DNA from 3 places in the Zhaonella formicivorans genome. Region 3 is predicted to be linked to each of the others. Evidence: riboswitches for the same ligand, from Rfam matches in the RefSeq annotation. Region 3 holds a riboswitch; each other region holds the start of a gene.
The links. A riboswitch is a leader RNA that binds a small molecule or an ion and turns the genes downstream of it on or off. The one in region 3 is predicted to bind S-adenosylmethionine.

Region 1 (10,308 bases), 1.0 Mb from region 3:
TACCGATATCAATTACATGGAAACCTGCACCCTGTAAAAAGGCAACCACTAAACTCTTGCCTATGTCATGTAAATCCCCGGCTACCGTACCTACGACTATAGTTTCTCTAGGCAAAATATTACACTCTGACAGTAAAGGTTTTAAAATATACAAACCAGCATGCATTGCTCTGGAAGCCATCAAAACCTCGGTTATAGGTAACTCTTTATTTTTAAATTTTGTCCCCACTATACTCATGCCTTTAATAAGTCCATCATTTAAAAGAGTGAGCGGGTTGATCCCCATTGCGAGAGCCGACCTCGTTAATTCCATCACCTTGTCGGCATCACCCTGAGCAAGTTTTTCTGAAAGCGAGCAAAGAACCTGCGGTGAAGTCAACTGCCCTTTCATAAAACCTATTTCTCCTTTATACATACTTCTTTTTAAATATGCTAGGTGTAACTCCCTCAACCTTTTTAAAAACTTTGGCAAAATGACTGGCATCATGAAAACCTAAATTTTGAGAAATCTTTTCTATACTATTGTTGCTGTCTTGCAGCATTTTCTTAGCTTTTTCCACCCGGTATTTAGTAAGATATTCCATCACAGTACAACCCATTTCATTTTTGAAAAGATGGCTGAGGTAGTAGGGGCTCAGGTAAACTGATTGGGCAATTTCTTCCAGGCCTATTGGCTTTTTGTAATTGTTTTTAATAAATCGCAGCACATTTTCTATTATTATTTTGTTTTTAATGCTAGGGGTTCCTTTAACTTGTTTTAGAAAATACTCTAAATTCTCAACTATCCACAGGCAAATTTCATCAATTGCGCTTAAGCTATTCAATTTTTGCAATTGTTGATAACTTTGACGTGAAACGAACTCCAACTTTGCTCCCCCTTCAACAGCCGCTCTCGAAATCATTACCTGTAGTTCGTAAACACGTATTTTAAACATTTCCGGATCGGAACCGTATTTTTCAATTAAATCAGCAAGTATGTCTTGCAAAATTTTATGGGAACCCTCATCATCGGCCAGTCTTACACAACTGCAAAGCTCTTTTTCTTTATCAAGGTAGTTTTGGGCTGATCGTTGTTCATCTAGGTCGCGTAACAACTTTTCAAGCATTTTCCTTTTGTTAATTTCTTCATTTAACAGCGCTTGCTGCTCTTTAATCTTTCGTCTTTGTTCCAAGGTTAGCATACTAGTTGCCATTATATGGTTAGCTACGTTGAAAAGAAGATTTGCTGCTGCTTCTACTTTTTTGCAAGATACAACTTTCAATTTCTTTGCAGCCTCTATAATGTAATCAGTGTCTACTTTCAATCTCCTGTTCATTTCAGCAATTTCTATCCAGAAAAATTCCTCCGGCTCCCACATTAAGACTTGGCCACAAATAATAGAACCCACATGATATCCATCCATAAGGAGAGGTACTGCCCATTCTATAAGACCGGCATGGCAACGAAATATATATGGTTCTCCAAATTGCGAAGCCTGCTCACCAGCCCTTTTATATGAACCGTAACACTTTTCCCGACCGTTTGCGTAGCGCTGGATAAGCTGACAATATTCGCAATCTTCCGGAGAACTATCCGGGACAACTATTGGGTAACCATCGGCGCCCACAATTATTCCCCTTAAACCTGTACATTCAAAAAAGCCGTTTAAAATATTGCGCATTATGTCTAGCGAAAGCACCTCGTTTAGGGCGGACATACCCATGTATAACTCCCCCCTTTTTCCCATAATGAATCTTTTAAACGCGCTTAATTTTTTACCTCGCTAAACTTAGTTGGGTGGTGCCGTAGCCATGCACTAAATTAAAGTCATCTAATGTAACCGCCTTATCTGGCTTTACAATAACAAATTCTTCATCCCAAGGGCCTGTTTACAATTTCTTTAGCAGGCGGACAGATCCTTGAATTGTTTTCAGCTTCAAGTTAAGTTTTTGGGCAATTACTCTGGTTTCTTCAACACCTGTTTCACTGATGGCCTTTTTAATTTCCGCAGAAAGCGTATTACATGCTAAGACGACAGTTTTACCCAAAGAGTTCAACCCCTATTTGATAAAGTAATAGTTTCGAATGTTCTGATAATATATTGCAGATTACCCGATAATATATAAATTTTACCATAAAAATTAATATCTTACATACGATAAAAATGCTGTATCACTGTATCTGCTTGCTCTTATTATCTAGGTGAAATTGGTTTTTGTTAAATCCGCCGGTTTTGCTATCTTTGATGCGTGGTATTCCCTTTTACCCAAATTTTACTATTTAAGCGGTTTGTTTCAGCAGCAAAAAGCACATAATAAGGTACGAGGATATACTTCTGTTAAATGTAATGCTGGTTCACCAGCTTGCATGAACAGAATTAGTGCAAAAAACTGTTCATAACTTTTTAGCTGTAAAACAAGATAGAAAGGTTTAGGTAGGATATGGCGCAAAAATTAGCACTTCCCGTTAAACTGCCCGAGTTGGAAACAGTGGAAAAACAGCTGGAGGAGATAATTAATGAAACCCAAGGTCCTGCGGGAGAAATTTGCAGCTACATGCTGAGGGCCGGTGGCAAACGCTTGCGGCCTACGCTGGTGCTGCTCTCGGCACGCTGTTTTGCTGATACAGCGCCTCCTCAAGCCGTGACTGCCGCAGTAGCTGCCGAACTCATCCATCTTGCTTCTCTAATCCACGACGACATCATTGATAATGCCGGCAGCAGGCACAGCAAACCCTCCGTGAATTCCCGCTGGGGCAACAAAATCGCTGTTTTGGCGGGGGATAACCTCTTTGCCAAAGCCTTTGGGCTGCTTTCCAAGAGCAAGCTTTACAATGTGCTGGAACTGATGGTGGAAGCTATTGAAGATATGTGTTCAGGAGAGATCGAACAAGCATTGGACAGCTTTAATGCGGAGCAAAAGGAGGAAAACTATTACCGCACCATCAGCAAAAAAACCGGAAAGCTCATTGCCGTATGCTGCCAGTCGGGCTCCCTTTCCAGCCAGGCGGGGGAAGAGCATTCCCTGGCCCTGCGGGAATACGGGATGAACTTAGGTTATGCTTTTCAAATCGCCGATGACATCCTGGATTTTACAGGGAAGGTTAACGTTTTAGGCAAGCCCACAGGTCTGGACCTTGCTCAGGGTACTTTAACGCTTCCCATGCTGAACCTGTTGAAAAACTCCCGGTATAGTGCATGGGTGAAGAAAGTTTTGCAGGACAAGCAATTTAACGAGACAACGCGGCAGGCGGTAGTTGATGCTTTACTTGAGTCGGGCGCTTTGGAAGAAGCCAAAGCGGTGGCCCTTGCTTTTTCGCAATCGGCCCGCAGCTGCCTCTGCAAAGTCCCCGCCAATATTTACCGGGATACTCTGGAGCAGCTGGCGCTGACGGCTGTGGAACGACATAAGTAAGCGACCTTTGGTCGCTTCAGACCGTCGACAAACTATTATCAGCCCGCATGTATTATGGAGCGGGACTGGTTTCCTCAGCCGTCGGCGGCTTTGCCGCCGGTAACGGCGTAGGAGCTTGTCCAGAGCGAAATAATACATGCGGGCTTTGTCTACAAGCTGAAGCGACCTTTGGTCGCTTACTTATGTCGTTCGTCCTTCGTTGCATGTATTCTTCTGTGGACTTATGGAACCGTTAGTCACTAGTCATTAATAATTATGAGGCCGACAGGTGATAGCTGATAGCTGACGGCTGAAAGCTGAAAGCTAACGACTAAGAACTAAGGACCAACGACTCGACCGGAGGTCGCTGCTGGTGACTAAATTACATTCCTGGCCCTTAGTCTGCAGCACAGCTTGTGGAGGAGGGCAGTACGCGGGCCGGCAGCCTTGATAAGGCGGCTCGAGATTTTCGCCAGGCTGCCCTGACGTGCTTTGGGATCGGAGAGGTACATAGCCAGCAGGCCCTCAATCACTGTCAGGTGAAAAAGCGGATTTGGCAATGCCAAAGCTTTTTCCCGGGATTTGTGCCAAAAAAACAGCAGCCTCTCCTGGCACTGGGCTTCGCCGGAGTAGTAGGAAACAAAGTTAAAATCCTGCTCCTGCCGGTCCTCCTCCTGGTCGATAAAATAATCAAGTAGGATGTGCAAGCCGCAAATCCAAGGAAAATAAGCAGCAACAATCTCCTCCGCCAGCCGGCAGGTCAACCGGGGAGAGGCAGCCGCTGCGGCCAGCATGAAAATACCCAGAGTAGATCCGGTTGCCGCCGCGAACTCCCAACAGGTGATCTCCTTGTGTTTTTTCAAATACGGCCCAGCCCATGAAGATAAGAGTTTTTCTCTGCGGCTCTGCTCCACGTGTTTGTAGGTCTGCAGCTCGGAATAAAGCCTGGCTAAGTCAAGAACCTTTTCCTGCACCAAATGGTAAGAAGGGAGCTTCTGCACCTCAGCGCGGCACCTTTCCACCAAATCGGTTAAATAACCGCCATCTTCCTGGTAGGGATATAGGCTGTAGTAGGGCGATACTTTGTCACCGGGGCACAGAGCTTCGGTCATAGCCAGGTGCAACTGCCGGAAAGCTGCTTCGTCAAAGCAGCCCGCCCGGTCACAGAGGTTGTCCAGATAGTCGCAGATGGTTTGCAGGGACACAATCAAAGGGACCAAAGTCCCCGCAGGTACTCCCGGATAGAGGGCATAAATACTGCCGCCCTGGGCATGAAAGCGCTTGCTGTCAATACTTCTGAGCGCCTGGTTCACCAGCTCTTGACTCGGGCAGGACCTAAGGGTCTCACGGCAGACAGCCAGTTCCTGATCTACCCGGGGGAATATTTTGCTGACAAAATCGAATACCAGCTTTAATTGCCAGAGCGACGCAAACATTTTCCTGCCTCCGATAGTGAGTCAGGGGACGGTTCCTTGACTCATTTTTGTCGTGCGAAGTGAGTCAGAGAACCGTCCCCTGACTCATTTTGACGGCTTCGCAGCGGTAGATGGGCGAGCCCAGTTCTTGGAATTTTTCCTCGTACTCCGTGGTGATGTTGTCCTCAGGACCCCGCTTGGCTACATCCAGACAAATATTTTTTAATTTCCAGCCGTTTTCACTGAACTCGTTCAAAGAGAATTCAAAAAGCTCTTCATTGTCGGTTTTGAAATGGATTTCTCCGTCCTGCTTTAAAATCTTGGCGTAAATCTGCAAAAACCTGGTATGGGTAAGCCGCCGCTTGGCGTGACGCCGCCTCGGCCACGGGTCACAGAAATTAATATAAAGGCGGTCCACCTCACCAGGGGCGAAGATTTTGTCCAGCTCCCGGACATCAACCCACAGCAATGCCAGGTTTGGGAGCTGCAACTCCTTAGCTTTTCTGGCTGCTTTCAAAAGCACCTCTTCTACTTTTTCTACGCCAATCAAGTTTAGATTGGGGCAGCGCCGGGCCAAGGTTGTGATAAATTGGCCTTTTCCCGTCCCTAACTCTACGTGAATAGGATTAGAATTACCCCAATATTCTTTCCATTTGCCGAAATTTATAAAAGGATCATCCAAAACCAATCCTTTATGCTCCAGCAGCTTTTCAACAGTTCCTGGTTTCTTTCTTAACCTCATGTCAACTTCCCTTGCCAAAAAATTTCTAGAATACTTACCACTCGCTTTAAAGCAGCAAAGCTATGATTATACCCAAAAGCATGCCGCCAAACACCTCAATAGGTGTATGGCCGAGGAGTTCTTTCAATCTCTTCTCGGAAATAGTATGGCTTTTATAATAGTCTTCTACCAGACGGTTTAAAATTTGCGCCTGTTTGCCTGCCGCATGCCGCACACCGGCAGCGTCATACATCACGATCAAAGAAAAGACCAGGCAAATGGCAAAGAGCGTGGAACCAAACCCCTCCATTAAACCCACTTTAAGGGTCAAACTGGAAACAAGGGCCGAATGGGCGCTGGGCATTCCGCCGGGCGAAATGAACTTGCGAAAATCAATTTTTTTAAAGCGCAGCAAAGTGATTAAAAACTTCAAACTTTGGGCAATCAGCCAAGCAATTAGGGAGGTGGCAATGATCGGCATCTTTCAACTCCTTTAAAAAACTTTCAAACACTCTTCAATTCCTCAATCCTCAGCTATAATTGTACCATGGATTCTGTCAGCATCGCCGGCATCTTGCAGTTCAGATGTATATGTCTAAAGGTACACTCCACCAAATTAAATATTAAACCCTTTTCCAATTATAGCTGGAAAAGGGCATGGGGTCACGGCTATCATTTACCTGCCCGGGCTATAAATTCCAGGGGTAAGCTTGCACTGAGGCTGACTCCCAACTCCCGCAAGACCTGGTCCAAAGCTTTCATGGTCAAGTAGAGCTTATCCTCGCGGCAGTTCTCGCCCATGTGACCGATGCGGAAAACCTTGCCGGCCAACACATCAAATGCTCCCGCCAGCATGATGCGGTGTTTTTTCAGCATTGCCTCCAAGATAGTTTCAACTTTAACCCCCTCCGGCACCTGTACTGCGCTCACGGTATTGGCAAAACCCTCTACAGGGTAAAGCTTAAGTCCGGCGGCCAGCAAAGCGCCCCGTACCGCTTCCCCTAAGACCCGGTGCCTTTCAAGCCTGCTTTCGTCTTGCAGCAACAGGTCCACCGCCTCCCGCAGCCCGTAAATGTCACTGATGGGCTGGGTATAGGGAAACCACTTTTCCTCATACCATTTTTTCCACAGGGCCAGATTGCAGTAAAAAGCAGCAATAGGCTTTTTCCGGTTTAAAACAGCTTTCCAGGCATCGGCGCTGATGCTTAGAAAAGTTAGCCCCGGCGGTGCTGATAAGCATTTTTGCGATCCTCCCAGGGCAATATCGATTTTCCACTGGTCAACCAGGAGAGGCTCTCCACCGATGGCGGAAACAGAATCTACCACTGTGAGGATGCCGAATTTCTTCAGCACGGGACATAGTTCCCGGACTGGGTTCACAAGGCCCGAAGGGGTTTCACAGTGGACAACGGTGGCAAACTTAAAGTCGCTGTCCTGCTCTAGAAATTCCTGCAGCTCCTCTGGGCTGATTGGTTGTCTGTAGTCCCTGGTGAAATAGACAGCTTCCCCGCCGTACATTTTTACAAAGTCACCAAAACCTCTGCCGAAAATGCCGTTCTCCAGGCAAAGCACCCTGTCACCCGGCTCGATTAAAGAGGCGCAAGCCGCTTCCAGACCTAGGATTCCTTCACCGTTTAAAATCAGCACATCGTTTTTAGTTGCCAAAAGCTTCTGCAACTGCCTGGCAGTTTCTTTATAAAACTCGTAAAAGTCCGGGTCCAGGTCTGGATTGGTAATTGGTCTGGCCAGGGCTTGCCTTACCCGTTCGCTTACGTAGGTTGGCCCCGGCGTCATAATTAATATTTCATGCATTTGCCCTGTCTCCTTAAAGTTAAATTTTACCCAACTGCTTACAGCACTTATTTTAGCATAAACTTGCTGACTTTAATCAAAAAATATAGGTAAGTAAAGAAAACTTGGCTTGCGCCAAGCTGCGCTTATGCAAATCAGAAAGTCGATAAACTTCTGATTTGCCGAGATAAACGCTGCCTTAGCAAAGATAATTATTTAAAAAGGAGCTGATCCAATGGACTTCGCCCGTGCCCAAGAGATTTTAAATTCCCCGGAGACTTTTGAAGTTTTGTACCAAGGCTTGCCGGTCTGGATTGAATACTTAAATTCGGCAAATCAAACAGCCCTTGTCACTTCTGACTTTTTGCCCGGCGGCAGTTCCACCGTGCCCGTGGAGCAGTTGGTGGAGGAGGGCAAAGCTATGCTGCACTGAGATTTTGACAGGTATCTTAAAAAACCTTGGCTTGACGCGTTTGGAAATTTAGTTTACTATTAGTATTAACTACTAAACCTATAGAATTTCTTGGAAAAACACAGTTTATTAATTAAATAATGCTCAACACTCTTATCAAGAGCAGGTGGAGGGACTGGCCCAATGAAACCCGGCAACCGGCGGCCCCGGATAGAGGGATGTACGGTGCTAATTCTTGCGGAAGCATAGCTTCCGGGAGATGAGAGAGGTGCCAAATTGCTGTTCTAACCTTTCTCACAAGAGAAAGGTTTTTCTTTAACTGTAATTCTTAGTATTTAGAGGGGGTTACTTAACTATGAAATTGGAAAGCATATTAGCGCAAATTGGATCCCAAGCGGAACCGGTGACGGGGGCTGTCAGCTATCCCGTTTATCAAGCTGCTGTCTTTCGCCACCCGAAATTAGGCCAAAGCACCGGTTTTGATTATTCCCGCACCCAAAACCCGACCCGCCAAGTTTTGGAAAAGGCAATAGCCCGGCTGGAAGCAGGCGATGCCGGTTTTGCCTGCAGCTCAGGAATGGCTGCTTTGCAGACTGTTTTTGCTTTATTCAGCCAAGGGGACCATCTCCTTGTCTCCTTGGACCTTTATGGCGGCACTTACCGGCTATTGGAGCGCATCCTTTCCAGGTTTGGCATTACAGCAACCTATGTGGACACCAATAATCTTCGGGCATTGGAAGAAAATTACCGCCCGGAAACTAAAGCCATCTTAATTGAAACACCTACCAACCCTTTAATGATGATCACCGATCTGGAGGCAGTCTGCGGCTGGGCAAAACAAAAAGGGCTGCTCTCAATAGTAGATAACACGCTGCTCACTCCTTTTTTCCAGAGACCCCTTGAACTAGGCGCCGATATCGTAATCCACAGTGCCACCAAATATCTGGGGGGACATAATGATGTGCTGGCCGGGCTCATCGTCACCAAAGGCAAGGAGCTATCCGAAGAAATGGCATTCCTGCATAATTCAATAGGGGCCGTTTTGGGACCCCAAGACAGCTGGCTGTTAATGAGAGGAATGAAAACGCTGGCCCTGCGCATGGAACGACATGAATCCAATGCAGTTAAAATAGCTAATTACCTAATGGAACACCCCTTGGTGGAGCAGGTTTTTTACCCGGCGCTGGCCACCCATCCGGGCTATGCTGTACAAAAAAAGCAGTCTGCGGGGAATACGGGAATTTTTTCTTTCAGGGTGCGAGACGCCCGCTATGTTGAACCTATTTTACGCCACATTAAATTAATTGCTTTTGCTGAAAGCCTGGGCGGAGTAGAATCCTTAATGACCTACCCCGCTGTCCAGACTCATGCTGATATTCCGGAGGAGATCCGCCGCAAAGTAGGGGTGGATGAACGGCTGCTGCGCATTTCCGTAGGAATTGAGCATGTGGACGATCTCATCGCCGACCTTAGCCAGGCATTGGCAGCGGCAAAAAGGGAAATCGAGGAGGAAAGATGTAATGGGTGACAATAAAAAAAATAGCAGCGCCGAAAAATTTGCTACTAAACTAATTCATTTTGGCGGGGAAATCGATCCCAGCACCGGCGCCGCCAGTGTGCCTTTATACCAGGCTTCAACGTTCCATCATTTTTCCCTGGCGGACCCTCCCCGGTACGACTATACCCGTTCCGGCAACCCCACCCGCCAGGCATTGGAGGACTATATTGCCTTCCTTGAAGGAGGGGTAGAAGGCTTTGCCTTTGCCTCCGGCATGGCGGCCATTTCCACCGCATTTCTGCTTTTATCCAGCGGCGATCATGTCATTGTCACAGAGGATGTCTACGGAGGTACCTACCGGCTCTTGACAACCATTCTCAACCGGCTGAATATTGAATCCACCTTTGTAGATATGACCGATCTGGAAAAGGTAGTGGCCGCAAAAAAGCCTAATACGAAAGCGGTCTTCATGGAAACTCCTTCCAACCCTACCCTGAAAATTACGGATATCAAGGCGGTAACTGCATGGGCTGAAGCCAACGGCCTGATTACCATGCTGGATAATACTTTCATGACGCCATATCTGCAGCGTCCCATTGAGTTGGGAGTGGATATCGTCTTACACAGCGCCACAAAGTTTCTGTCCGGACACAGCGATCTGCTGGCGGGGCTGGCGGTAGCAAGAACCGAAGACCTGGCCCAAAGGCTAAAACATCTGCAAAATTCCTTAGGAAATGTACTGGGGGTCCAGGATTCCTGGCTTTTGATGCGGGGCATAAAAACTTTAAAAGCCCGTATGGACCAAGCGGAAAAATCAGCCCGGAGGCTTGCCGATTGGCTCTCCAAGCACCCGTCAGTTGTGAAAGTATACTATCCTGGCTTACCCAATCATCCCCGGAGAGAGATTCACGAACAACAGTCGCTGGGCTACGGGGCTGTAGTTTCTTTTGACGTGGGAAGCGGCCAAGCTGCCCGCCGGCTGCTGCAGAAAGCAAAAATTCCCTTGGTGGCGGTTAGTTTGGGAGCGGTGGAAAGCATCCTCTCTTACCCGGCCCTGATGTCCCATGCTGCCATGCCCCGGGAAGTACGTATGGAAAGA
Region 2 (10,308 bases), 1.4 Mb from region 3:
CCCTGTCGGTCAGCGGCCCTGGTTTAGTTAAAACCTGCTCCTGAATGCCAATTTTGCCTATATCATGCAACAGGGCTGAGTACCGGATCATTTCCAACTCCTGGGGCGAAAAGCCCAATACCGCGGCAATATGGCGGGCATAATGGGCAACTTGGCTGGAGTGTCCCCTTGTATAAAGGTCTTTGGCTTCTATTGCCTCAATTGCAGCTTCTACAATCTCCGTTGTAATCTCACCGCCATTTAGCGAGGTATAGACGCTGCCGGCAAAATCAGCAAATCCCTTCAGCAGAGTCATAATCAGAGCCAACTCTCTAGGAGTGCAGTCCTTGACGTTCAAAAGCAAAATAAATCCCAGATTGCGCACTGAGCCTACCACAGGGTAGAGCAACCCTACTTCTCCGGGCTCAAAATAACCGGGCAACAGCTCATGCATGGCTACAAACCGGGGCTTGGACCCCATCCTGTCTATTTCCTCCGTCAGTACCTGCTTTAAATTTTGGAGCCGCTCAAAACTGCTGCAGTTGTGCACTTCATAGGTGAAAGCCTCGTTAACCCGAATACTTATAAAATATCTAAAGCCAGTCTCCCCATTCACCATCTCACCCCCCAACCAATACAGGTATTTTTTATAAAAATACTATATTATTTATCTTATACTATTTAAAGCGTAAAAGAATAATTTTAAGAAAACTTTTATCAAGAAATTGAAAAAGCGGCCAATTGGCCGCTTGCTTTCTGTTTAGCATTAATTTGCAAAAATGAGCAGTATAAGAATCAAGAACACCGCAAAAGCTACACGATTACCAAAAAACCCAAAACCGTCTGGCATAAAACATACCTCCTTCAGACGCTAAGTTTTGTTTTCAAGATTATCATATGAACCACAGCGGAAATGGTGCATCGATCCGCGATGTTAAGATTTACCATAAAAAAGCCTGCTTTGCCTTTTTGCTCGTCGACCTTAGTTTTCCATGAAGAAGTATTATGCTTGCCAAATCTATATTCTGAACATCTTTGGTAAAAATAAAGTCAAGAGCTATTGGGAGAGAACAAATTGTCAAGTTCTGACTATTACCGGCACTTGCAGCGCCGGGTGCAATTTGAAATAGCTAAAATGACCTGGGACGGCACATTGGTGGACAAGATTGAAGACTTGCCTGAGAAACTAGCCGAACAAAAGTCCAGGTTAGAAGACGCTTTGCTCCGTGGCCACATTAGATTAGCTATGGGCCAGCCGCCAAGTAACAAAGGCACCCTGGCAGACTCGGCCCGGCAGGCATTACATGATTGGCAAAACTCCACTGACATCATTAAGGTGATGTCAAAGATCCCCTTAAAGTACCCCTCCCCTCCCCAAAGTGTCAACCATCATAAGTAATGAATAGTATATATTAAACCACCTGAAAGGAGGGATTATATAATGGGTACCGGATTTGGCGGTTTTGGTAACATGTGGGCCTTTGCTGTGTTCTTAATCCTGATTCTTTTGATTTTCTCCAATGGTGCACTCTGGTAAAAGGTAAAAGCCGTTACCCATTCCTTTCGGGGATCTTCCTTGCGGAAGCTCCCCTTACATAACAATCTTTTCCTTGCCAAAAGTTGGCTAAGGTAGAATAGCGTATTAATTTTGTTCGTGGCCTTCCCAATTGGGAGGGCCTTTGATTTTTGTGGGAGCCACTCATTTTCAAACGTCACTGTCAAAAACCTTCTTTTAGCATATGATGAAGTAGGTCCTTTTACTTTTCCAAAGCGCAATTAGCGAGGGATGCAGGATGAGGTTTTATCAAGTTAATCAAGAGATTGTACAAGTGATAAACAGCCTCAAGCCTTTTGTCGGAGAAAAAGGAGTAGTTGTTCTTGACGCAGTTGATGCCTTAAGCCAACTGGCGGTGCTTGCGCAAAAAGCAATAGAAGCCTTAAAGGGCGTTGCTCAACTGGTAAGCAATGAAAATTTTCAAACCCTATGTAGTCAAATCCTTTCCCAACCACAGTTTTCGCAGCAGGCCTTTCTCGGTACCAGGCTACCCGAAACTTATCCGCATTTCGGTTCAAAGGAGGAAACCGGCAGGAACAGTACTTTAGACATGGAGATGATTGGCAAAATCGCCTCTTCGCTGCTGGGAAGCGGTAGTTCCGGTTCTGCGCCTGAAATAGGCAATACCATAAATTCTATTCCTCAACTGTTGAGCAAGCTGCAAAAAGTGTTACATCGGGGGATATTGTTGACTCCTATGACAGAGCAGTCAACAGTGCTTTTATTTCTGGTATTAATAATCTTTTTAAAGCTCAAAATGTGGGGGAAGCCACAGCACCCCGCCTTTAATCCGGTTACGGATAATTAAGTAGAAAGGAGGATTATGATGGACGGCTGGCAAGTAAACCAAGATATGATGAACTTAATGATGAGTTTAAAACCTTTCCTAAATGATAAGGGTAAAAACTTGGTGGATGCAGGTGAAGCTTTTGCCCAGCTTTTTACTACTGAACATGCGGCCCGTGCTATGCAATTAATGAAAGAATTATCGGGATCAAACCCAGCTATTGTCAAGGCTGATACCACTGGAAACTTTTTGCAGGGATTATTTAAGGGCAATTGGGCGTTTGCAGTCTTTCTAATTCTTGTGCTGCTATTCTTCTCGGCTGGACCGCTGAAAACCTGACAGTCTAAAAAAACGCTAATAGTTTAGATGGATAAACGCATTTTGGGGATAAAACCGGTGAATTATAGCAGTCTAGCAGTAAGTCACCATTTCCCAGCCCCCAGTTGCGGCCTGCGACCGCGTCTTTAGTCGTTAGTCCTTAGCACCGGCCTTCGGCCGAGTCATCAGTCCCCAGTAACTAGCCACTGAAAACTGGGAGCTGATGGCTGACAGCTGAAAGCTGAAAACTAACGACTCAGCCCTACTGGCTGGGGGTATGTCCCCTGACTTCTGCCCCGAGCAGTTGGTGCTCTTGATTCAGACAGTGGGAGCGACAGGACATAGACGTGCATAGTTATTTTCATGGTAATCCGGCACGACAAATGTCGTGCTTTTATCATTCACGCATTTGACTCTTTAGGCAAAAAGAATGCCAGCAAAGCACCCAATAAAGGCAGCAAAGCAGTTGCCACCATAGCTACATGTTCGCTGGTTGCATCGGCTAACACCCCTAACAGGGTTACACCAATCCCGCCCGTTCCGATGGCAAATCCGATCATCAGCCCCGATGCGATACCTACGTTGTTCGGCAGGTATTCCTGCCCCAGGACGATAGTGGTGGAAAAAGTGGAAACCAGTACCGCCCCGGCCACGAACAAGGCTGCCATGGACAAGAGCGACTCAGCGTAGATAAAGGTTAAAACCAGCGGGGGCACAAGCAGCATGGACGCAAAAATTAGTTTTTTGCGGCCAAAGCGGTCGGAAAGCGGGCCCCCGATGATAGTACCCAGGGCCCCGGCTAACAAGAAAATAAACAGTATAGTGTTGGCATAAAGCTCATCAGTTTTCAGGTAGTTAATATAATAAAACGGGATATAAAATGTCAAACCGGATTGCACCCAAGAGCGGATAATAACTACCGTCATTAAGGTAACCAGCGGCCAAAACCTGCTCGGGGCCGGAGCTTCCCCGGCTTTTTTCTTCACCTCACCAGTGCCCTCCCCGTAAGTAATCTGGGCTATTTTAGAGTAGAGCAAAAGCGCAACCAGGGAGCCGGGGACCAGAAGGTACAAGCTGGCCGACAAGCCACCCAGGTATAAAAGTTCGGCCATAATAATGGAACCAAAAGCAAATCCGAAGTTTCCTCCTACGGAAAAAACTGACATAGCCGAAGCCCTTTGACCCCCGGCTGCAAAATGGGCAGCCTTGGCAGCTTCCGGGTGAAAAGCAGCCGTCCCTAATCCGCTGAGCAGGATCAGCAGCAAAATTAAGAGGTAATTGCCGGTTATACCCAAAAAACCTACCCCAAAAGCGGCGGCAAAACACCCTAGCGGCAAAAGCCAGCGGGTATTAAAGCGGTCGCTCAGCAGGCCAAAAACAGGTTGAATAATTGATGAGCTAAAAGTGGCTACTAAGGGAATAAGACCAACTACCGTATATGAGAGATTATAGGTTTCCTTTAAAACAGGCAGCAGTGCCGGTAAGGCTCCCTGGTTCAGGTCAGTGGCCAAGTGACCTAGGCTCAGGAGCAGCAGTATTTTAAAATTGGCTGTTGGCTGAATATTTTTTTCAGTGATGGTCGATGAAGTTACACTGCCCAATTCAATGCTCCTTTCAGTATGGTTTAAATACTTAACACATCTTAATTCTGCACCTGGGCCCATCTTCCTGCCAGGCGCAATGTAATTTTATTACTAAATTTAACCTGCTAAATCCCTGGGGCTAGGCTAATCAGATTAAAACCCGATTCGGGAAACTCGGAGGCTGTTCCAGACACCAATTGATTTTTGGATCATATTATTTAACTAGACAGTACTGTTAGAGGAGATAATATTATGCCCCCCATCATAGTTCCTGGTACGAGAAATATCGACAGTATACCTGTCTTATTTGAAGATGTAAATGCTCTGGTGTCCGTATTTAACAGCTTAACTGACAACTACCGTCTACTGGTCGGAGCGGCGGAGGAATTAACCAGAACCCCCGGTGCCAGTCAACAAGCGGTTAATCTGGCTCTGGAAAGAGTTTATAATACAGGCTCATTGATTGATATAACTTTATTGGCACTGGCAGTTAAGCTTGATTTTGTTGCTGAAGTTTTGGCAGTAACAGGCATACCTCTAAATTTACTTATAGCCGCTTTAGCACTATTCTTAGCTGATGATCCCTCGCAGACCACAAATCTTGCAAACCCTGGGGCAAGCCAGTTCACCCCCCAGACAGCCGGTGGGAATCCCCAAATATTAGCCAAGTGGGACAAAAGAAAAAAACAGTGGGAAGCACGGCAAAAAAAATGGGAGGCCCGTAAGATGTTCTGTAAACGCAAGTATTAATACCTCGTCGCAATTCGCGGCTCATTGCTTCCCGGTAGGTTGAACAAGGAGGATATTTGAAATGGCATTACAGCCTTTTAGAACCCGCCTGGTAGCTGAAATTTTTGAGGAACTGTACCTCTTTCCCGAATTGGTTACTGAAGTAACCACGTCTATTACTGTTCCAACCGGCAGAGTTGTTCCTGGCGAAATAATACTTCGGGGAAGGATGCCCCGGCGCTCGTTTAGCCCGACTACAGGTCAAGCCACCGTTACCCCAACTACCACTTCAACATAATAAAAAACAATTCATTAAAGACCGGCCTTTGCTCGGCATTGGTGCTTAAAAAAAGTCTCCTCACCTGTGGTGAGGAGCAGGAAGGAGTGTATATAAGGGGTATCTATTGGGGGCTATTATAACTATACCAATATTATAACCGATACCTCGACAGCTTTCAACAGATAATGACATCTTAACGAGAGAAAATGGCTTGCTGCAAGGCCTTGTCCAAGTCAGCTATCAAGTCATCCACATTCTCAATGCCAATGGATAACCGGATCATATCGGGTGACACGCCGCTGGCAGCCTGCTGCTCAGGTGTAAGCTGCTGGTGGGTGGTGCTGGCCGGGTGAATCACCAGGGACTTGGCATCCCCCACGTTAGCAAGCAGCGAGAACAGCTCTAAACTATCGATAAATCTAACAGCCGCATCGTAGCCCGCTTTAATGCCAAAGGTCAGCATAGCTCCAAATCCGTGCTGCAGGTATTTCTTAGCTTTGGCATATTGGGGGCTGTCAGGCAGTCCGGGGTAGTTGACCCAGGCGACCTCCGGGTGCTCTGACAGGTACTGGGCTATTTTTAAGGCGTTGGAGCTGTGCCTTTCCATTCTGAGCGGCAGTGTTTCCAGCCCCTGCAGCAAGAGGAAGGAGTTGAAGGGACTTAGGGCAGGCCCCAAATCCCGCAAAAGCTGCACCCGGGCTTTCACAATGTAAGCCGCAGGGCCAATGTGCTCCACATACTTCACACCGTGGTAGCTTTGGTCGGGTTCCGTTAATTCAGGAAATTTGCCGTTATCCCAGTTAAATTTGCCTGAATCCACAATCACGCCGGCAATGGAAGTACCATGGCCGCCGATGAATTTGGTGGCGGAGTGAATGACGATATCGGCGCCGAATTCAAAAGGCCGGCAGTGATAAGGGGTAGCAAAGGTGTTATCCACAATCAATGGCACCCCAAGCTCGTGGGCTATGGCAGAAATAGCGCTGAGATCTGCAACATCCAGAACTGGATTGCCAATAGTCTCCACGTAGAAGGCCCTGGTCTTATCAGTGGCTGCTTTGCGGAAATTTTCCGGGTCGGCGGCATCCACAAATTTTACATTGATGCCCAGCTTGGGAAAGGTAGTGTTGAACAGGTTATATGTACCCCCATATAAAGTTGAGGAAGACACCACTTCATAACCTGCAGTGACTATGTTTAAAATAGCCAGTGTGATAGCCGACTGACCGGAAGCTACCGCTAAAGCCCCAACTCCACCCTCAAGAAGGGCAATTCTTTGCTCAAAAACATCAGTAGTGGGGTTCATAATCCTGGTGTAGATATTGCCGGATTCTTTCAGGGCAAAAAGGTTGCCCGCATGCTCTGCGTTTTTAAACACATAGGATGTAGTTTGGTAGATAGGCACCGCCCTGGAGCCTGTGGTGGGATCCGGCTCCTGTCCCCCGTGGACGGCCAGTGTTTCGAAAGCATAATTTTTTTCTGCCATCTTAGTTCTCCTCCTACTTGTTAGTTTTCCTTGTCCTTATCGTTTCCTTATAACCCTAGCGCAATCCAATAAACCAAAAACCTCTTCGCTAAGAAGAGGTTTTATGCATTAGTACTCTTCTTATCTCCCAAGGAATCCTCCTTGCTGGAATTAGCACCTTGTTGAGCAATTGACTCAACCGGTTGCCGGGTTTCATAGGGCCAGTCCCTCCGCCTGCTCTCGATAAGAACAAAGGTTTTCAAGTTGTTGTGCTTATTATAGAATTCCGGTCTGTTTTTGTCAATTATTTTTTTTACCGCACCACCAGTCTAAGGAGACTTTTCTTTTGCCCATTGAGACACCCCCTCCGCGCGGGTAAGCTAGAAAATTTCCGCTAGTTAATAATATTTATTTTGCTGCCTGTTTGTGAAAGAATAGAGATGTCTAAGGTTATTGAATTTATGGATTATAACGCCGGGATTTCTGCAAAATAGAGGATAGATTGTCAGAATGGCAAATATAGATAATATTGGTCAAAATACAGGAGGTGAGATCTTGCAGCAAGCTGAATTTAAAGCGCTGGCACTGGCCAATGAAATCAACCTGAACAGCATTGCCGGACACTTCGGCATCGATAAAAAGTTCAAGTGGGAAGAACCATTGGTGCTGTTTGATAATCACTTAAAAGGGATTATCAATTCCCCGGAGGGTAAAGCTGTCTATATTTTCTCCTTCGGCAGCCTGGTCTGTATCAACTGCCAGTTTCATGAGATTACCGATATCTTGAAGTATCTGAAAAAAATTGAGCCAGGACTGAACATTCAATCGACTTTTAATTTCAGCGACGATTACAAGCTGGAAATCGGCTCGGAACAACCCCTTTCCCTCAACTATGAGTATATGACAGCCCCGGAGCTCAAAAACTATCACCGGGAAATCGTGGCCACTGTCCTGGCGAAGTCCGTGGCTTTGGAACGGATTGAGCACGGCATCAATTTACTTTTAGATGCTATCGAGGATAAAATCGATCATTTGGAAAAGGGGCGGCTTAATATCCCCGATAACCGTTTGGCCAAAACCTCGGCCCAGATCCTGCGCTTTAAATATAATACTATCTCCTATCTGATGCTTTTGGATAAACCGGACATCGCCTGGGTCAGCGAAGAAGCGGAGGAGTTTTTTCTAAACTTAAGCGAACTGTTTGAACTGGACGACCGCTATGAAGCCATCAGGCACAAATCGGAGATCCTCATGGATATTACCGAGGTGTTTACCAGCCTCACCCATGCCCAGCGAGGCACCAGACTGGAGTGGATGATCATCATTTTAATCAGCATCGAACTGCTTTTATCGCTGCTGGAAAAAATATTTTAAAAAAGGGCGATCAGTTAAATCGCCCTTTTGATCTTCTTCTCACCATATTCCTTTGACTGCATCAAGCTAAACAATTCCTCTTTTGTTCTGGGAGCCGGGCTGTTTAATGGAATCCACCCTTTTTGCTTCATCTCCTCATAAACTTCCAACACCCATGGTTTAGTCAAATCAGCGTGCTCAAGCAATGCGCCATCCTGGAAAATCTCCTGAGGTTCCCCCATTCCTGCCACTTGCCCGTTGATAATGATATAAATATAGTCGGACCAGGAATAAGCCAAATCCACATCGTGGGTAGACAGGATAATAGTCTTCCCTTCCCGGTTAAACCTATTAATTAAGTCAATAATCTCCTTGGAATGCCTTGGGTCCAGCCAGGCAGTAGGCTCATCAAAAATCAGCACCTCCGGTTCCATTGCCAGGATGTCGGCAATGGAAACCCTTTTCTTCTGGCCGTAACTCAACAGGTGGGTAGGCTTATGCTGCAAATGGCAGATTTCCGTAGCCTCCATTGCAGCTTCAACACGGCGCAGCACCTCAACCTTGTCCAGGCCCAGGTTTAAAGGACCAAAGGAAATCTCCTGCCGGACGCTGGCGGAAAAAAGCTGGCTATCCGGGTCCTGGAAAACGATGCCCACGTTTTGGCGCAGTTCCATCAAGGCGCTGTGCTGATAGGATATATCATTCCCAGCAAAACGGACCTTACCGCTGGCTGGTTTTAAAACGCCGTTAAAATGCAAAAACAGGGTCGACTTCCCCGCACCGTTAGGGCCTAAAACCGCAACCTTCTTCCCCCGCTCGATGGCTAAATTTATGCTATTTAACGCCTTGGTGCCATCGGGGTACGTAAAACTCAAGTTCACTGCCTCCAAAATCAGATCAGCCAAGCAAGCCCACCCCCTAAATATAACGCCAGCAAGACCATTGCCAGATCAATAAACCCGATTACCGCCAAATTTCTTTTCGATAAGACATACTCATTATCCAGTACATTGATGGCATCGGTATAGCATCTGGCCATCATTGTCACCGTCAATTCCCGGGATTTTTGCAAGGATTTGCCGAACAGGTTGACAACCAACCCTCCCAGCGAATGATAGGAGTTTCTCCAGGAGGCGTAACCCAGCCTGGTGGCCTGTGAAATATACATCCTGCCCGCAGTGTCCAATAAGACAAAAATAAAACGGTAGATGAGCCCCATCAGTTCCAGGAACAGCCCGGGAGTCTTCAATTTCTTCAATACCCAAATCAGATCGACCATAGGCGTGGTTAAAACAAGAAAATACAGGCAACTGACAGCCCCCAGGGATTTAAAAAAGAGATTTACTGCCAAAACCATGTCTCTATAGCGTACACCGATAATAACCGCTCCCAGATTAATTTCCTGCCAGTAACCGGCAGCCCGGTCCCCGAAGGAAAGCATGACGGTCAAAACTCCCGGCAGCAGAAAGGCCAAAGGCATGAGCAGCATTTTAGCATAATAACTTCCGGGAATCCTGGCCATACCCACTGTGGCTATGGCCGCTAAAGCAATCACAATTACAGAAATGACCAGTGAATCAGCCAGCAGGCAAATTAGCAATAAGCTTATGGCAAAGATGAATTTTTCCACAGGATGAACATCTTTAAGTGCGCTGGAATAGGCATACTGGTCGATGCTCAGCATTGTTAAATATTCCCCTTGTTTTTAGCCTTAGCCCGTGAAGCCCCTATGTAATAGCCAATAAAGCCGGCGCCTAAAGCCGCCTGCAGCGCAAAGAGCAAGCTCTCGATTTCCCCGCTGGGCGGCTCCCAGATGGGCGAGGCCCATGCTTGGTATTCAGGATTTAATTCACTAATAACCGCTTCTGCCTGGCCGTCGGCACCGCCAAACTCAGCCCCGCTCTTCAACAGTAAAGGAACAACAGCTAAGATAATAACCAATAAAATAAGCATCATGTTTTTGGCTGTAGTACTCATGCCTTTGCCTCCTTCTTTAGAACCGCCAGTTCCTGCAGTTCATTTTTGTTATAGGCGCTAAGCGTGTTAAAAACAAGTACTGTAAGCAAGCCTTCGCTGATAGCTAAGGGGAGCTGGGTTACGGCAAAAATAGCCATAAATTTGGCCATTGAAACCATAAACCCTCCTGTAGAAGCCGGGAAGGCCAATGCTAACTGTAACGAGGTAGTAACATAGGTTAACAGGTCTCCTATAGCGGAGGCCAAAAATACAGATAACCACACAGGCGCGCCTAATTTATCC
Region 3 (10,308 bases):
TCAGCAAACGCTCCAACACCAGGCAGAACTATTCCTTTAGCTCGCTGGATCTCCCGGGGATCGCTCGTGATAAAGGCCTGGCAGCCAACGCTTTCCAAGCCCTTTTGTACGCTGCGCAAGTTTCCCATGCCGTAGTTTATTATTGCTATCACCACAACTCACGTCCTTTAATTAACCAATTGCTTTTAGCAAATACGACTATAATTTAGTAGTTGTTAGTTGTTGGTTGCTAGTTGTAAGCAATTGATTCTTTACTGTAATTTTTACAACTAACAACTAAAAACTAACAACTATCAACTAATTTAAAGCAGCCCTTTAGTGCTGGGCAGCAACCCGTGGGCTTTAGGGTCTATGGCTACCGCATCCTTTAATGCCCGAGCTAAAGCTTTAAAGATCCCTTCAATTATATGGTGTGTATTCTTGCCACTCAAAAGCTTCACATGCAGCGTCAAGCCGCCATGGACGCAAAAGGCCCGCAGAAACTCTTCCACTAATTCACTGTCAAAAGTGCCTAACTTAGCGTTAGGCAACTCCACATCAAAACTTAGATAGGGGCGACCGCTGATATCCAAGGCAACCAGGACCAGAGCCTCATCCATGGGTAAAATTATATGGCCGTAACGGGTGATGCCTGATTTATCCCCTAAAGCTTTTGTCAAAGCTTGTCCCAGCACTATGCCAATATCCTCCACCGTGTGATGGCCGTCCACTTCCAAATCGCCCTTAACTTCCAAGTGCAAGTTGAAGCTGCCATGCTTAGCCCATAAATGCAACATGTGGTCAAAGAAAGGCAACCCTGACGAACCAGTCAAGTTCCCGTTACCATCTAATTCCAGGCTAATTTTAATCTCAGTTTCCCCGGTCTTTCGATATACTGCTCCAACACGGGTCATGGCTTACCTCCATTTCAGCCTTCAGCTGTCAGCTATCAGCGCAGGCTAAAAAAATAATATTCGTATGTCAACATTCTTCCGCTACTCTTACCCTAATCGCATTGGCGTGGGCGTCGAGCCCTTCTACGCTGGCAAGCTTAATAATATCCTGGGACGCAGCTTCTAAACCTTGCCTGCTGTAAACAATCAAGCTGGACTTCTTCATATAAATATCCACATTTAACGGGGAGTAGAATTTGGCTGTTCCACCGGTAGGCAAAACGTGATTGGGACCGGCAAAATAATCTCCTAACGGTTCCGGGCTAAAATGCCCCAAGAAAATTGCCCCGGCATTCCTGATTTTACCCAGCCAGCGGAAAGGGTCCTCTACAGCCAGCTCCAGGTGCTCCGGCGCAAATTCATTGGCCAAAGCAAGCGCTTCCTCCAGATCTTCCGTAACTATAATGCCGCTGGCACTGTCGATAGACTTCCTGGCAATTTCCTTCCGGGGGAGCATCTCCAGCTGAACTTCCACTTCTCCCCGGACTGCTTGGGCTAACTCTTGGGAAGGGGTAAGCAGTATGGCTGAAGCCAGGGGATCGTGTTCTGCCTGGGAAAGCAGATCTGCAGCAACAAACTCCGGCCGGGCGGTCTCATCGGCAATAACCAGAATCTCGCTTGGTCCGGCCAGCATATCGATATCCACCTGGCCGTAGACCATTTTTTTAGCCAGAGTAACAAAAATGTTGCCCGGCCCGACAATTTTCTGTACCGGTCGCAGATTTTCCGTACCATAGGCCAGTGCAGCAATAGCCTGGGCACCTCCAGCCTTATAAACAGCCGTTACACCTGCTTCTTTAGCCGCTACCAGAGTATATGGATTCATGGTGCCATCTGCATTAGGCGGTGATGTCATAATGATCTCTTTAACTCCGGCCACTACAGCGGGCAGAGCAGTCATTAGAACAGATGACGGATAGGCAGCCGTACCTCCTGGAACATAAATGCCTACCCGCTCCACAGGCCGGTAAATTTGTCCCGTAATGTTACCTTTCGAGTCCGTTTCCCACCAGGACTTTTGCAGCTGTTTTTGGTGAAAGGAAATTATATTGGCTTTAGCCCTCCGTAAAGCGGCTAAAAATTCCTCTTCCACCTGGCGGCAAGCCTCTTCCAGTTCAGCTTCTGTCACCTGCCATGTTGCTGCACTGAGTTCGGCACCGTCAAAGCGTCTGGTATAATGAAAGACAGCTGCCTCACCGTTTATGCGCACATCTTCCACTATCTGCCGCACGCTATTGATCAAAGACTCATCAACGCCATGCACTTTGCGTAAAAGGTCTTGTACTCCCGTTTCCTTGCTATTTATTATTCTAAGCATCACTGGTTCCTCCATTGTCTATTACCTGCCGCAGCCGGGCAACAATGTCCGTTAACCTGTCATTTTTCATCCGGTAGCTCACCCGGTTAGCAATCAGCCTGGCTGTAGCTTCAAAAATGTCTTCCACCGCTACCAGTCCATTTTCCCTTAATGTTTTACCTGTAGAAACTATGTCCACAATCATTTCAGCCAGCCCCACCCGTGGCGCTAATTCTATATTGCCATGCAGCTTGATAACTTCCATTTGCATTCCCAATCCGGCAAAAAAATCCTCGGCAACTCTGGGGAACTTGGTTGCAACCCGGTTATTATTTAAGCGGCTCAAGTCAAAACCGCCATTTTCCTTAACATAACTTGCCAGCATATTTTCCGGAACTGCCACCACAAACCTGCATTTCCCGAATTTCAAGTCCACCAGCTCAAATACATCGGCTTTAGCTTCCACAATGGTATCCTTGCCCACGATTCCCAGGTCAGCGGCCCCGTACTCCACATAGGTAGGTATATCAGTTGGCCGGCAAATGATATAACGTAGATTTGCCTCAGGATAATCAAACATCAGCGTTCTGGAATCAGTTTTTAAACCTGAGGTGGGCAATCCGATGCGTCCTATTAATTCCACAGCTGTTTCCCCTAATTTGCCTTTGGGCAAGGCAATGGTCATTTTATCCAGCATCAGTAATCCCCCCGTCTACTTCCAGGACATGTTTGATTTTCCTGCCTCGGACATAATTTGAGTCCAACAAGCCCTCACCTGTCAAATCTATTTCCACTATAAACCCTTGGCCGCGCAATTCTTTGGCCTTTTTTAACAGCGCAGCATAATCATGACCTGTAAGGAGGTAATCAACCGGCGGCAGTCCATGGTCGGCATTTTGCGCAAGCATTATCCTCTCCAAGCCCATGGCAAACCCTATGGCGGGACAGTCATAGCCAAACTTTCCTAATAAATTATCATACCTGCCTCCTCCGCAGACAGGATACCCCAAACCTGGGGCATAACCTTCAAACACTATACCGGTATAGTAATCAAAATCCCTTAAGATGCTGAAATCAAAGAAAATATACTTGGACAAACCATAATTATCCAGGATTTCGTACACTTCCTGCAGCGCATCGAGAGCGTTTACAATCTCAGGCTCGGAGCTTAGCTGCCGCGCTTTCTCTAAAACTTCTCTCGACCCATGTAAAGTGGCCGTTTCCATTAGTTTTACTTTTTGCTCTTCGCTACAGCCCTGCTGTCCTAAAATAGTTTCTAAACCAACAAAGTCTTTATTGATAATTGCCTGTTTGATTTTTTTCAGGGCTGCAGGATCCTGGCCGGTCTGTTCAATTAACCCTTTAGTGACTGCAACCTGTCCGATACCAATTCTAAACTGCTCCAGGCAACAAGCAAGCAGTGCCTCTATGGCCAGTGCGATGACTTCAGAATCGGCCCCAACCCCCCGGGCACCGATGAGTTCTACACCGGCCTGACTGAATTCCCGCTGCCGGCCGGTCTGAATGCTTTCATAACGAAAAACACTCCCGGTGTAAAACAACCGTAACGGTAAAGAACCATTGCGCAAATGGGTCGTTACCAGACGGGCGATGGGAGTGGTCATATCGGGCCGCAGCGCGAGTATGCGGCCTTCACGATCAATAAACTTGAAGAGCTGGTCCTCGGGGCTGTCCTCCTCGCGCACAACCTCATAAAATTCAAAGGTAGGGGTAGCCACTTCCAGATATCCCCACTGCTGAAACAGGTTAACCAGGGCTGCTTCCAGGCTGCGTTTATTCCAAGCCTCACCGGGCAAAACATCCTTCACACCGGTAGGTATTTGTAAAAGCGGTGACAGTTTACTCATTGGCAGCACCTCTAGCGCTTTAATAAGTTAAAGTATTAACGCAATAATACCACCGCTTCAACTCACTGTCAATTACTTTTTTTGCTTTTCAGTCTTTTTAGCACCAGTTTGTAACCGTCTGCGCCGTAATTCAGGCACCTTTTCACCCTGCTGATAGTTGCCGTGCTGGCGCCCGTTTCCTCAGCGATGGTAGTATACGTATAGTCCTCTTGGAGCATCTTCGCTACCGCCAACCGCTGTGCCAGGGATTTTAACTCAGCAACTGTACAAATATCCTCAAAAAAACGGTAGCATTCCTCTTCATCTTCTAAAAGCAGAATTGCCTCAAACAGTTCGTCAATAAATTTATCCTTGAGTCTGCTGTGATAGGCCATGGCACCCTCTCCTAACCAAATTATATCCATAATTTAACCTTTTATTTTCTACAATTTTCTGTTTAATCCTTGTTTTGGGCCGGGTTTATAAAAAAACCCGCTCTTTTGTTTAAGAACGGGATAAGGTCAAATTAACTTTGTTTCTCCTCTTTTTTCGGCTCCTCCGTAACTTCAGTGTTAAGCTGATCAGTAACCTGGGAAGCGGCGTTTTTGAATTCTCTTAGCCCTTTACCAATAGCCTTTCCAACTTCAGGCAGTTTGCCTGGACCGAAGATTATTAAAGCAATAGCCAAAATGAGTATTAACTCCCATGGCCCTATGCTAGGCAAAAAACCAAACACGGTGCAACCCCCTCGTCATATTGTTATACTCATTAATTCGCTGCAAATATCGGTTTTCCTTCCAAAAGCATTAGTAGATGTGAATCCCAAAATCTGTTTTGAACATTTGGCAAAAGTAAAAATGTTAGTGTAAAATTACTGTAGGATACCCTGCAGGAAAAAAAGGGCAGGGGAAAGAAATAAGACCTCACCGTCTGGCGAAAGACGGAGCCTTAAGCCCTAAGGCAAAAAGACTCGAGAGGTGAGGTCTTATGGAAAAGATAATTCAACACTTATGGGATAAATTCCTGCTGGTTGGGGAAAACGTAATTGAGGCTTTAGAGAGAAAAATCACATATCCGGAGTTGGAAATCAAGGTTAAAGAGATCCTTAACCAATTGGGAAAAGACATACTGAAGATGGTCCTGGAAACCCAGGATGCTTATCTGGTTGAGCACCGGGAAGAACGTCCCGGTTGGGTGGTTGAGCGGCGTCAAGAAGAGAAACATGTGGTCACAGTCTTTGGAGAAATGAGCTATCATCGTACCTACTTTTACCATAAAGAAACCCAATCCTACGCTCATTTAGTTGACGACTATGCCGGATATACACCACACATGCGGGTGGATGCAGCAGCTAAGTCCGTATTGGCTGACATGGCTACCGAACAATCTTACCGTCGTAGCGGCAGAGGGCCGGAGCAGTACGGATGGGGAGAAAGTTTGAGTGGACAGACAGTCAAGAATACCATAGACAGAATTAAAGTGCCCTTGAGTAGCGATGATATAATACCTGCGCAAAAGCGAAGGGTGAGGATTTTGTACATAGAAGCAGACGAGGACCACGTAGCCCAGTGGGGAAAAAAGGGACGGATGCAAATACCGTTGATCTATGTACATGAAGGAATAGAAAAAGCAAGCCGGGGTAGGAACCGGCTCCGGAATGCCCGCTATTTCAGCGGACCGTACAAGACCATTGACGACTTATGGTTTGCTGTCCTTGACTATATAGAAAAGCAATATGAACTAGACCAGATAGAAAGGATTTATATAAACGGGGACGGAGCAGCGTGGATTCGCAGCGGAACAGAAATAATACCCAAGTCCATATTTATACTTGACCTCTTCCACCTGAGCAAATATATAATAGCCGCTGTAGGCCCTGAGCCCAAACTACAAGCAGCCCTTTGGGAACATATAAAGCGCAGTGACTTGGAAAAAGTAATGGTTGTATTGGATAAAGCCCAAAAACTCCGTCCAGAGCGCCAGAAAGCGATTACAAAAACGAAGCGGTACATTCGGGGGCAGTGGGATGGGATAGAAGCGCGTAACCGATACCGTGAAGAAGTGCAGGGATGCAGCGCAGAAGGACACGTAAGCCATATACTATCTGCCAGATTAAGCAATCGGCCAGGGGGATGGAGCAAAGCAGGAGCCGAACAAATGGCCAGCCTTCGGGCAGCCAAAGCCAACGGGTTAAATATAAAGGAAATATACCTGGCCCAGCAAAAACAACCGGTAAAAGCGTTACAGGTAGACGCAGAAAAACTAAAAAGGGCCAAGAGAACAATCCAAAGGAACGTGGCAATAGAAATGATTCGGAATATGCCCATCCTGAAAGGACCCCAGAGTCCATTGACCAAGGCCCTCAGGGCACTAGCCGCTACTGCGTAGACCTGTGCTAAGGGCAACCAGAAATAATATGTATCTTCATAGTAAAATATTAGCAATACAACCATATAATTCAAAAATTAATCAAAAAATATCAGGCAAATTTACAACGAGGCTACCGCTCTGAACCGGATAGGTGAATTTATCTCGTAAAAAATCCTACAGTTACTTGACACTATCGTAAAAATAAAGCAATTGACCCAATACCCGTAATGTGCTATTATAGGTTTCAGTTAAATAAAAGTAACGCTCTTATCAAGAGTAGGTTGAGGGACTGGCCCGATGACGCCCGGCAACCGACCACTTCAGGGGTGATAACCTCTTAATTGGCACGGTGCCAATTCCTGCAGAACGTTGTTCTGGCAGATGAGAGTTACAGGAATGTAAACCTTTTCTGCCTGTGCGGAAAAGGTTTTTTATTTGTTGGAAACTAACTTTTCTTAAGAAAAGAGGAAATGCAATGATTGAAATTGCAGGCTTAAAAAAGATCTACGGCAAAGGTAAAGGTTCCGTGCTGGCCTTAGATGGAATAGACCTGAAAATTAAACAGGGAGAGATCTTTGGGATTATCGGCTTAAGCGGTGCAGGAAAGAGCACTTTGATCAGGTGCCTGAACATGCTGGAAAGGCCAACAGAAGGAAAGGTAATTGTGGACGGACAAGATATGACAAGTCTATCGGCGAGCGAGTTGCGCCTGGCCCGACGCAATATAGGCATGATCTTTCAGCACTTCAATCTGCTCTGGTCCCGCACCGTAGCCGAGAACGTGGCCTTCCCCTTAGAAATTGCCGGTATTAAGGATAGGGCAAAGATCAACGCTAAAGTAACCCAGCTTTTAGAACTGGTAGGTTTAAGCGATAAAGCCAATGCTTACCCCTCACAGCTCAGCGGCGGTCAAAAACAGCGAGTGGGCATTGCCCGAGCACTGGCCAATGACCCGAAAGTGCTGTTATGCGATGAAGCAACATCAGCCTTAGATCCGCAAACCACCGAGTCTATCCTGAAACTGCTGAGGAGCATCAACCAGCAGCTCAAGCTGACTATTGTAATCATTACTCACGAGATGTCGGTTATCAAGTCAATCTGCGACTCGGTAGCAGTGATTGCGGACGGTAAAATTGCTGAAACCGGGCCGGTTTTGGAGCTGTTTACCAATCCCAGAACTGCAACCGCCCGGGAATTCGTAAAAAGCATAATTAACACAGAAATTCCCGAAGTTGTGACCAAGCGGCAAAACGGTGAAAAAGCAAACAGCCAGTTAATCCGGATTTCCTTTATTGGCGATTCAGCAGGGGAACCGGTAATATCCAACCTGGTGCAAACCTTTAATATCAAAGCTAACATCCTTTATGGCAATATTGACCATATTAAGGATACAATTTTCGGCACCTTAACGGTGCAGCTTGCCGGCCAACCGGGGAATACCGCTCAGGCTATCTCCTACTTAAAGCAACAGGGGTTGAAAGTAGAGGTGTTAACCAATGATTGAATCTCTCATGCAGTATCTGGCCGATATCGGCCCTCAAGTAGCGGTTGCCTTTGTCCAAACGCTTCAGATGGTAATTTTGTCAGTCATTTTTTCCCATATTCTTGGCATACCGCTGGGGATCATTCTGGTAACAACCTCGCCGGGCCATATTCTGGAAAATAAATTTGTCAATCTGGTGCTAGGCGCTGTCATCAACGCAGCCCGCTCCCTGCCATTCATCATCTTGCTGGTAGCAATCATTCCATTTACGCGGGCAATTGTAGGCTCATCTATCGGCACCATGGGGGCAACTGTTCCACTGACGGTGGGAGCAATTCCATTTGTGGCCAGAATGGTGGAAACATCCCTGAAAGAAATTGAATGGGGTATTATTGAAGCAGCCCTGTCCATGGGGGCCACTCCATGGCAGATCATTACCAAAGTGCTGCTTCCGGAAGCAATGGCTTCGCTGATTCTAGGAGCTACAATTACCACCATCACTTTAATCGGTTATTCAGCCATGGCCGGTTTTGTAGGCGGAGGCGGTTTAGGGGATTTAGCCATGCGCTTCGGATATTACCGGCGTGAAGACGGCATCTTGCTGATCACAATTATCATCTTAATTGTAATGGTTCAACTGATTCAAATGTTGGGTGAAAGCCTCTCAGGCAAAGTAAATAAAAAATAAAAGAATTGTAAGGGGGAAAAACAAAGTGAAAAAAGCGTTGCTCATTATTTTAATCCTGGGTTTGTCTTTGGGTTTACTTGCTGGCTGCGGAGATAAGCAAGAAACAGTTAGCCAGGAAACAGAAAAGCAAGAAACAACTAAATTGGTGGTAGGAGCCACTCCTGTACCTCATGCTGAAATTCTGGAAAAAGCCAAAGAACTGTTGGCTGCAAAAGGCATTGAACTGGAGATCAAAGTTTTCACCGATTACGTAACGCCTAACACAGCCTTAGCCGATGGCAGTCTGGATGCCAACTTTTTCCAGCACGTGCCTTATTTAGAGGATTTCACCAAAGAAAACAAATTGGATTTGACACACACTGTAGCAGTACACTATGAACCAATGGGCCTATACTCCCAGAAGATTAAATCTCTGGACGAGCTGAAAGACGGGGATAAAATCGCCGTACCAAATGATGTAACCAACGAAGCCAGAGCGCTGCTGCTTTTACAGGATAACGGCATCTTGAAATTAAAGGATGCAAATAACCTGAAAGCCACAAAAAATGATATCGCCGAGTACACTGTGAAAGTAGAAATAGTGGAGTTGGAAGCAGCCCAGCTCACCAGGGCGTTGCCTGACGTAACCGCTGCCATAATTAACGGCAACTATGCAATCGACGCAGGCTTAAGCCCTGCTAAAGATGCTATCATCTCTGAAAGCAAAGATTCTTTAGCTGCTAAAACTTACGCTAACGTTGTTGCTATCCGCAAAGGCGACGAAAACCGGGAAGAAATCAAGGCTTTGAATGAAGTACTGACTTCCCCTGAAATTAAGCAATTTATCGAAGAAAAATACCAAGGCGCTGTAGTGCCTACTGCAGAGTAAAAAAATAAAAGACATCGGCGGGTTTCCGGCGATGTCTTTTATTTTTGCGATATGCTTTATAAAGCCCTGTAGCCGATATCCTTTCTGTAATGCATATCGGGAAAGTTGATTTTTTCTACAGCCCGGTAAGCTTTGGATAAAGCCTCCCGTACATCAGCACCTAAGGCAGTTACTCCCAGGACTCTTCCCCCTGATGTGACAACTTGGCCGTCTTTAATGGCAGTGCCTGCATGAAAAATTTGTACATCCGGATCCTGAATGCTTTCCAGCCCGGTGATGGACAATCCTTTCCGATAGCTGCCGGGATACCCACCCGAGGCGAGGACAACACAGGCTGCAGCTTCATCCCGCCAGGTAACGGAGGTTTCTGCCAGCCTCCCTTCCAGGATGGCTTCGATTATGTCGACTAAATCCGTCTCTAACCGCATTAAAACTGCCTGGGTTTCGGGGTCGCCGAAGCGGGCATTGAACTCCAGCACTTTTGGACCACCTGCAGTCAACATCAATCCGGCATAGATGACACCCTGATAAAATCTGTTTTCCCAGGTTAAACCTTCGATTACAGGCTGTAAAATAGTTTCTGTTATTTGTTTGTCTAACTCAGGGGTGTACATTTTGGGCGGCGAATAGGCCCCCATCCCTCCCGTATTAGGCCCCTGGTCACCGTCGTAAACCCTTTTATGGTCCTGCGCCCACACCATAGGCTTGACGGTTTTTCCATCGGTAAAAGCCATGACGCTGACTTCTTCTCCGACCAAAAACTCTTCAATCACCACTTTGGAACCGGCTACCCCCAAACTTAGCTCATTCATGAAGGAATCAA

Region 1: linked by a shared signal. The riboswitch ahead of EYS13_RS11580 (PLP-dependent transferase) and the one ahead of EYS13_RS00245 (methionine ABC transporter ATP-binding protein) in region 3 are both predicted to bind S-adenosylmethionine.
Region 2: linked by a shared signal. The riboswitch ahead of EYS13_RS09545 (homocysteine synthase) and the one ahead of EYS13_RS00245 (methionine ABC transporter ATP-binding protein) in region 3 are both predicted to bind S-adenosylmethionine.

The regions. Positions count from the first base shown of each region.
Region 1 covers NZ_CP085524.1:2,365,395-2,375,702, forward strand. The annotation lists gene EYS13_RS11535 (corrinoid protein) at 1-415, opposite strand, end outside; gene EYS13_RS11540 (PocR ligand-binding domain-containing protein) at 408-1,727, opposite strand; gene EYS13_RS11545 (hypothetical protein) at 1,870-2,028, opposite strand; gene EYS13_RS11550 (polyprenyl synthetase family protein) at 2,422-3,393, shown strand; gene EYS13_RS11555 (tetraprenyl-beta-curcumene synthase family protein) at 3,750-4,808, opposite strand; gene trmB (tRNA (guanosine(46)-N7)-methyltransferase TrmB) at 4,873-5,529, opposite strand; gene EYS13_RS11565 (divergent PAP2 family protein) at 5,576-5,989, opposite strand; gene EYS13_RS11570 (pyridoxal-phosphate-dependent aminotransferase family protein) at 6,181-7,320, opposite strand; gene EYS13_RS11575 (H-type small acid-soluble spore protein) at 7,535-7,732, shown strand; SAM riboswitch class I at 7,862-7,977, shown strand; gene EYS13_RS11580 (PLP-dependent transferase) at 8,067-9,239, shown strand; gene EYS13_RS11585 (aminotransferase class I/II-fold pyridoxal phosphate-dependent enzyme) at 9,232-10,308, shown strand, end outside.
Region 2 covers NZ_CP085524.1:1,930,366-1,940,673, forward strand. The annotation lists gene EYS13_RS09510 (HD-GYP domain-containing protein) at 1-595, opposite strand, end outside; gene EYS13_RS09515 (hypothetical protein) at 1,055-1,378, shown strand; gene EYS13_RS09520 (hypothetical protein) at 1,773-2,342, shown strand; gene EYS13_RS09525 (hypothetical protein) at 2,358-2,660, shown strand; gene EYS13_RS09530 (MFS transporter) at 3,041-4,240, opposite strand; gene EYS13_RS09535 (hypothetical protein) at 4,475-4,972, shown strand; gene EYS13_RS09540 (hypothetical protein) at 5,034-5,249, shown strand; gene EYS13_RS09545 (homocysteine synthase) at 5,425-6,717, opposite strand; SAM riboswitch class I at 6,835-6,946, opposite strand; gene EYS13_RS09550 (RMD1 family protein) at 7,252-8,070, shown strand; gene EYS13_RS09555 (energy-coupling factor ABC transporter ATP-binding protein) at 8,085-8,954, opposite strand; gene cbiQ (cobalt ECF transporter T component CbiQ) at 8,942-9,733, opposite strand; gene EYS13_RS09565 (energy-coupling factor ABC transporter substrate-binding protein) at 9,736-10,026, opposite strand; gene EYS13_RS09570 (energy-coupling factor ABC transporter permease) at 10,023-10,308, opposite strand, start outside.
Region 3 covers NZ_CP085524.1:54,773-65,080, reverse strand. The annotation lists gene hisH (imidazole glycerol phosphate synthase subunit HisH) at 1-155, opposite strand, end outside; gene hisB (imidazoleglycerol-phosphate dehydratase HisB) at 303-893, opposite strand; gene hisD (histidinol dehydrogenase) at 961-2,250, opposite strand; gene hisG (ATP phosphoribosyltransferase) at 2,243-2,926, opposite strand; gene hisZ (ATP phosphoribosyltransferase regulatory subunit) at 2,916-4,097, opposite strand; gene EYS13_RS00260 (YerC/YecD family TrpR-related protein) at 4,166-4,471, opposite strand; gene EYS13_RS00255 (Sec-independent protein translocase subunit TatA/TatB) at 4,603-4,812, opposite strand; gene EYS13_RS00250 (ISLre2 family transposase) at 5,064-6,464, shown strand; SAM riboswitch class I at 6,711-6,834, shown strand; gene EYS13_RS00245 (methionine ABC transporter ATP-binding protein) at 6,922-7,950, shown strand; gene EYS13_RS00240 (methionine ABC transporter permease MetI) at 7,943-8,617, shown strand; gene EYS13_RS00235 (MetQ/NlpA family ABC transporter substrate-binding protein) at 8,643-9,485, shown strand; gene purD (phosphoribosylamine--glycine ligase) at 9,542-10,308, opposite strand, start outside.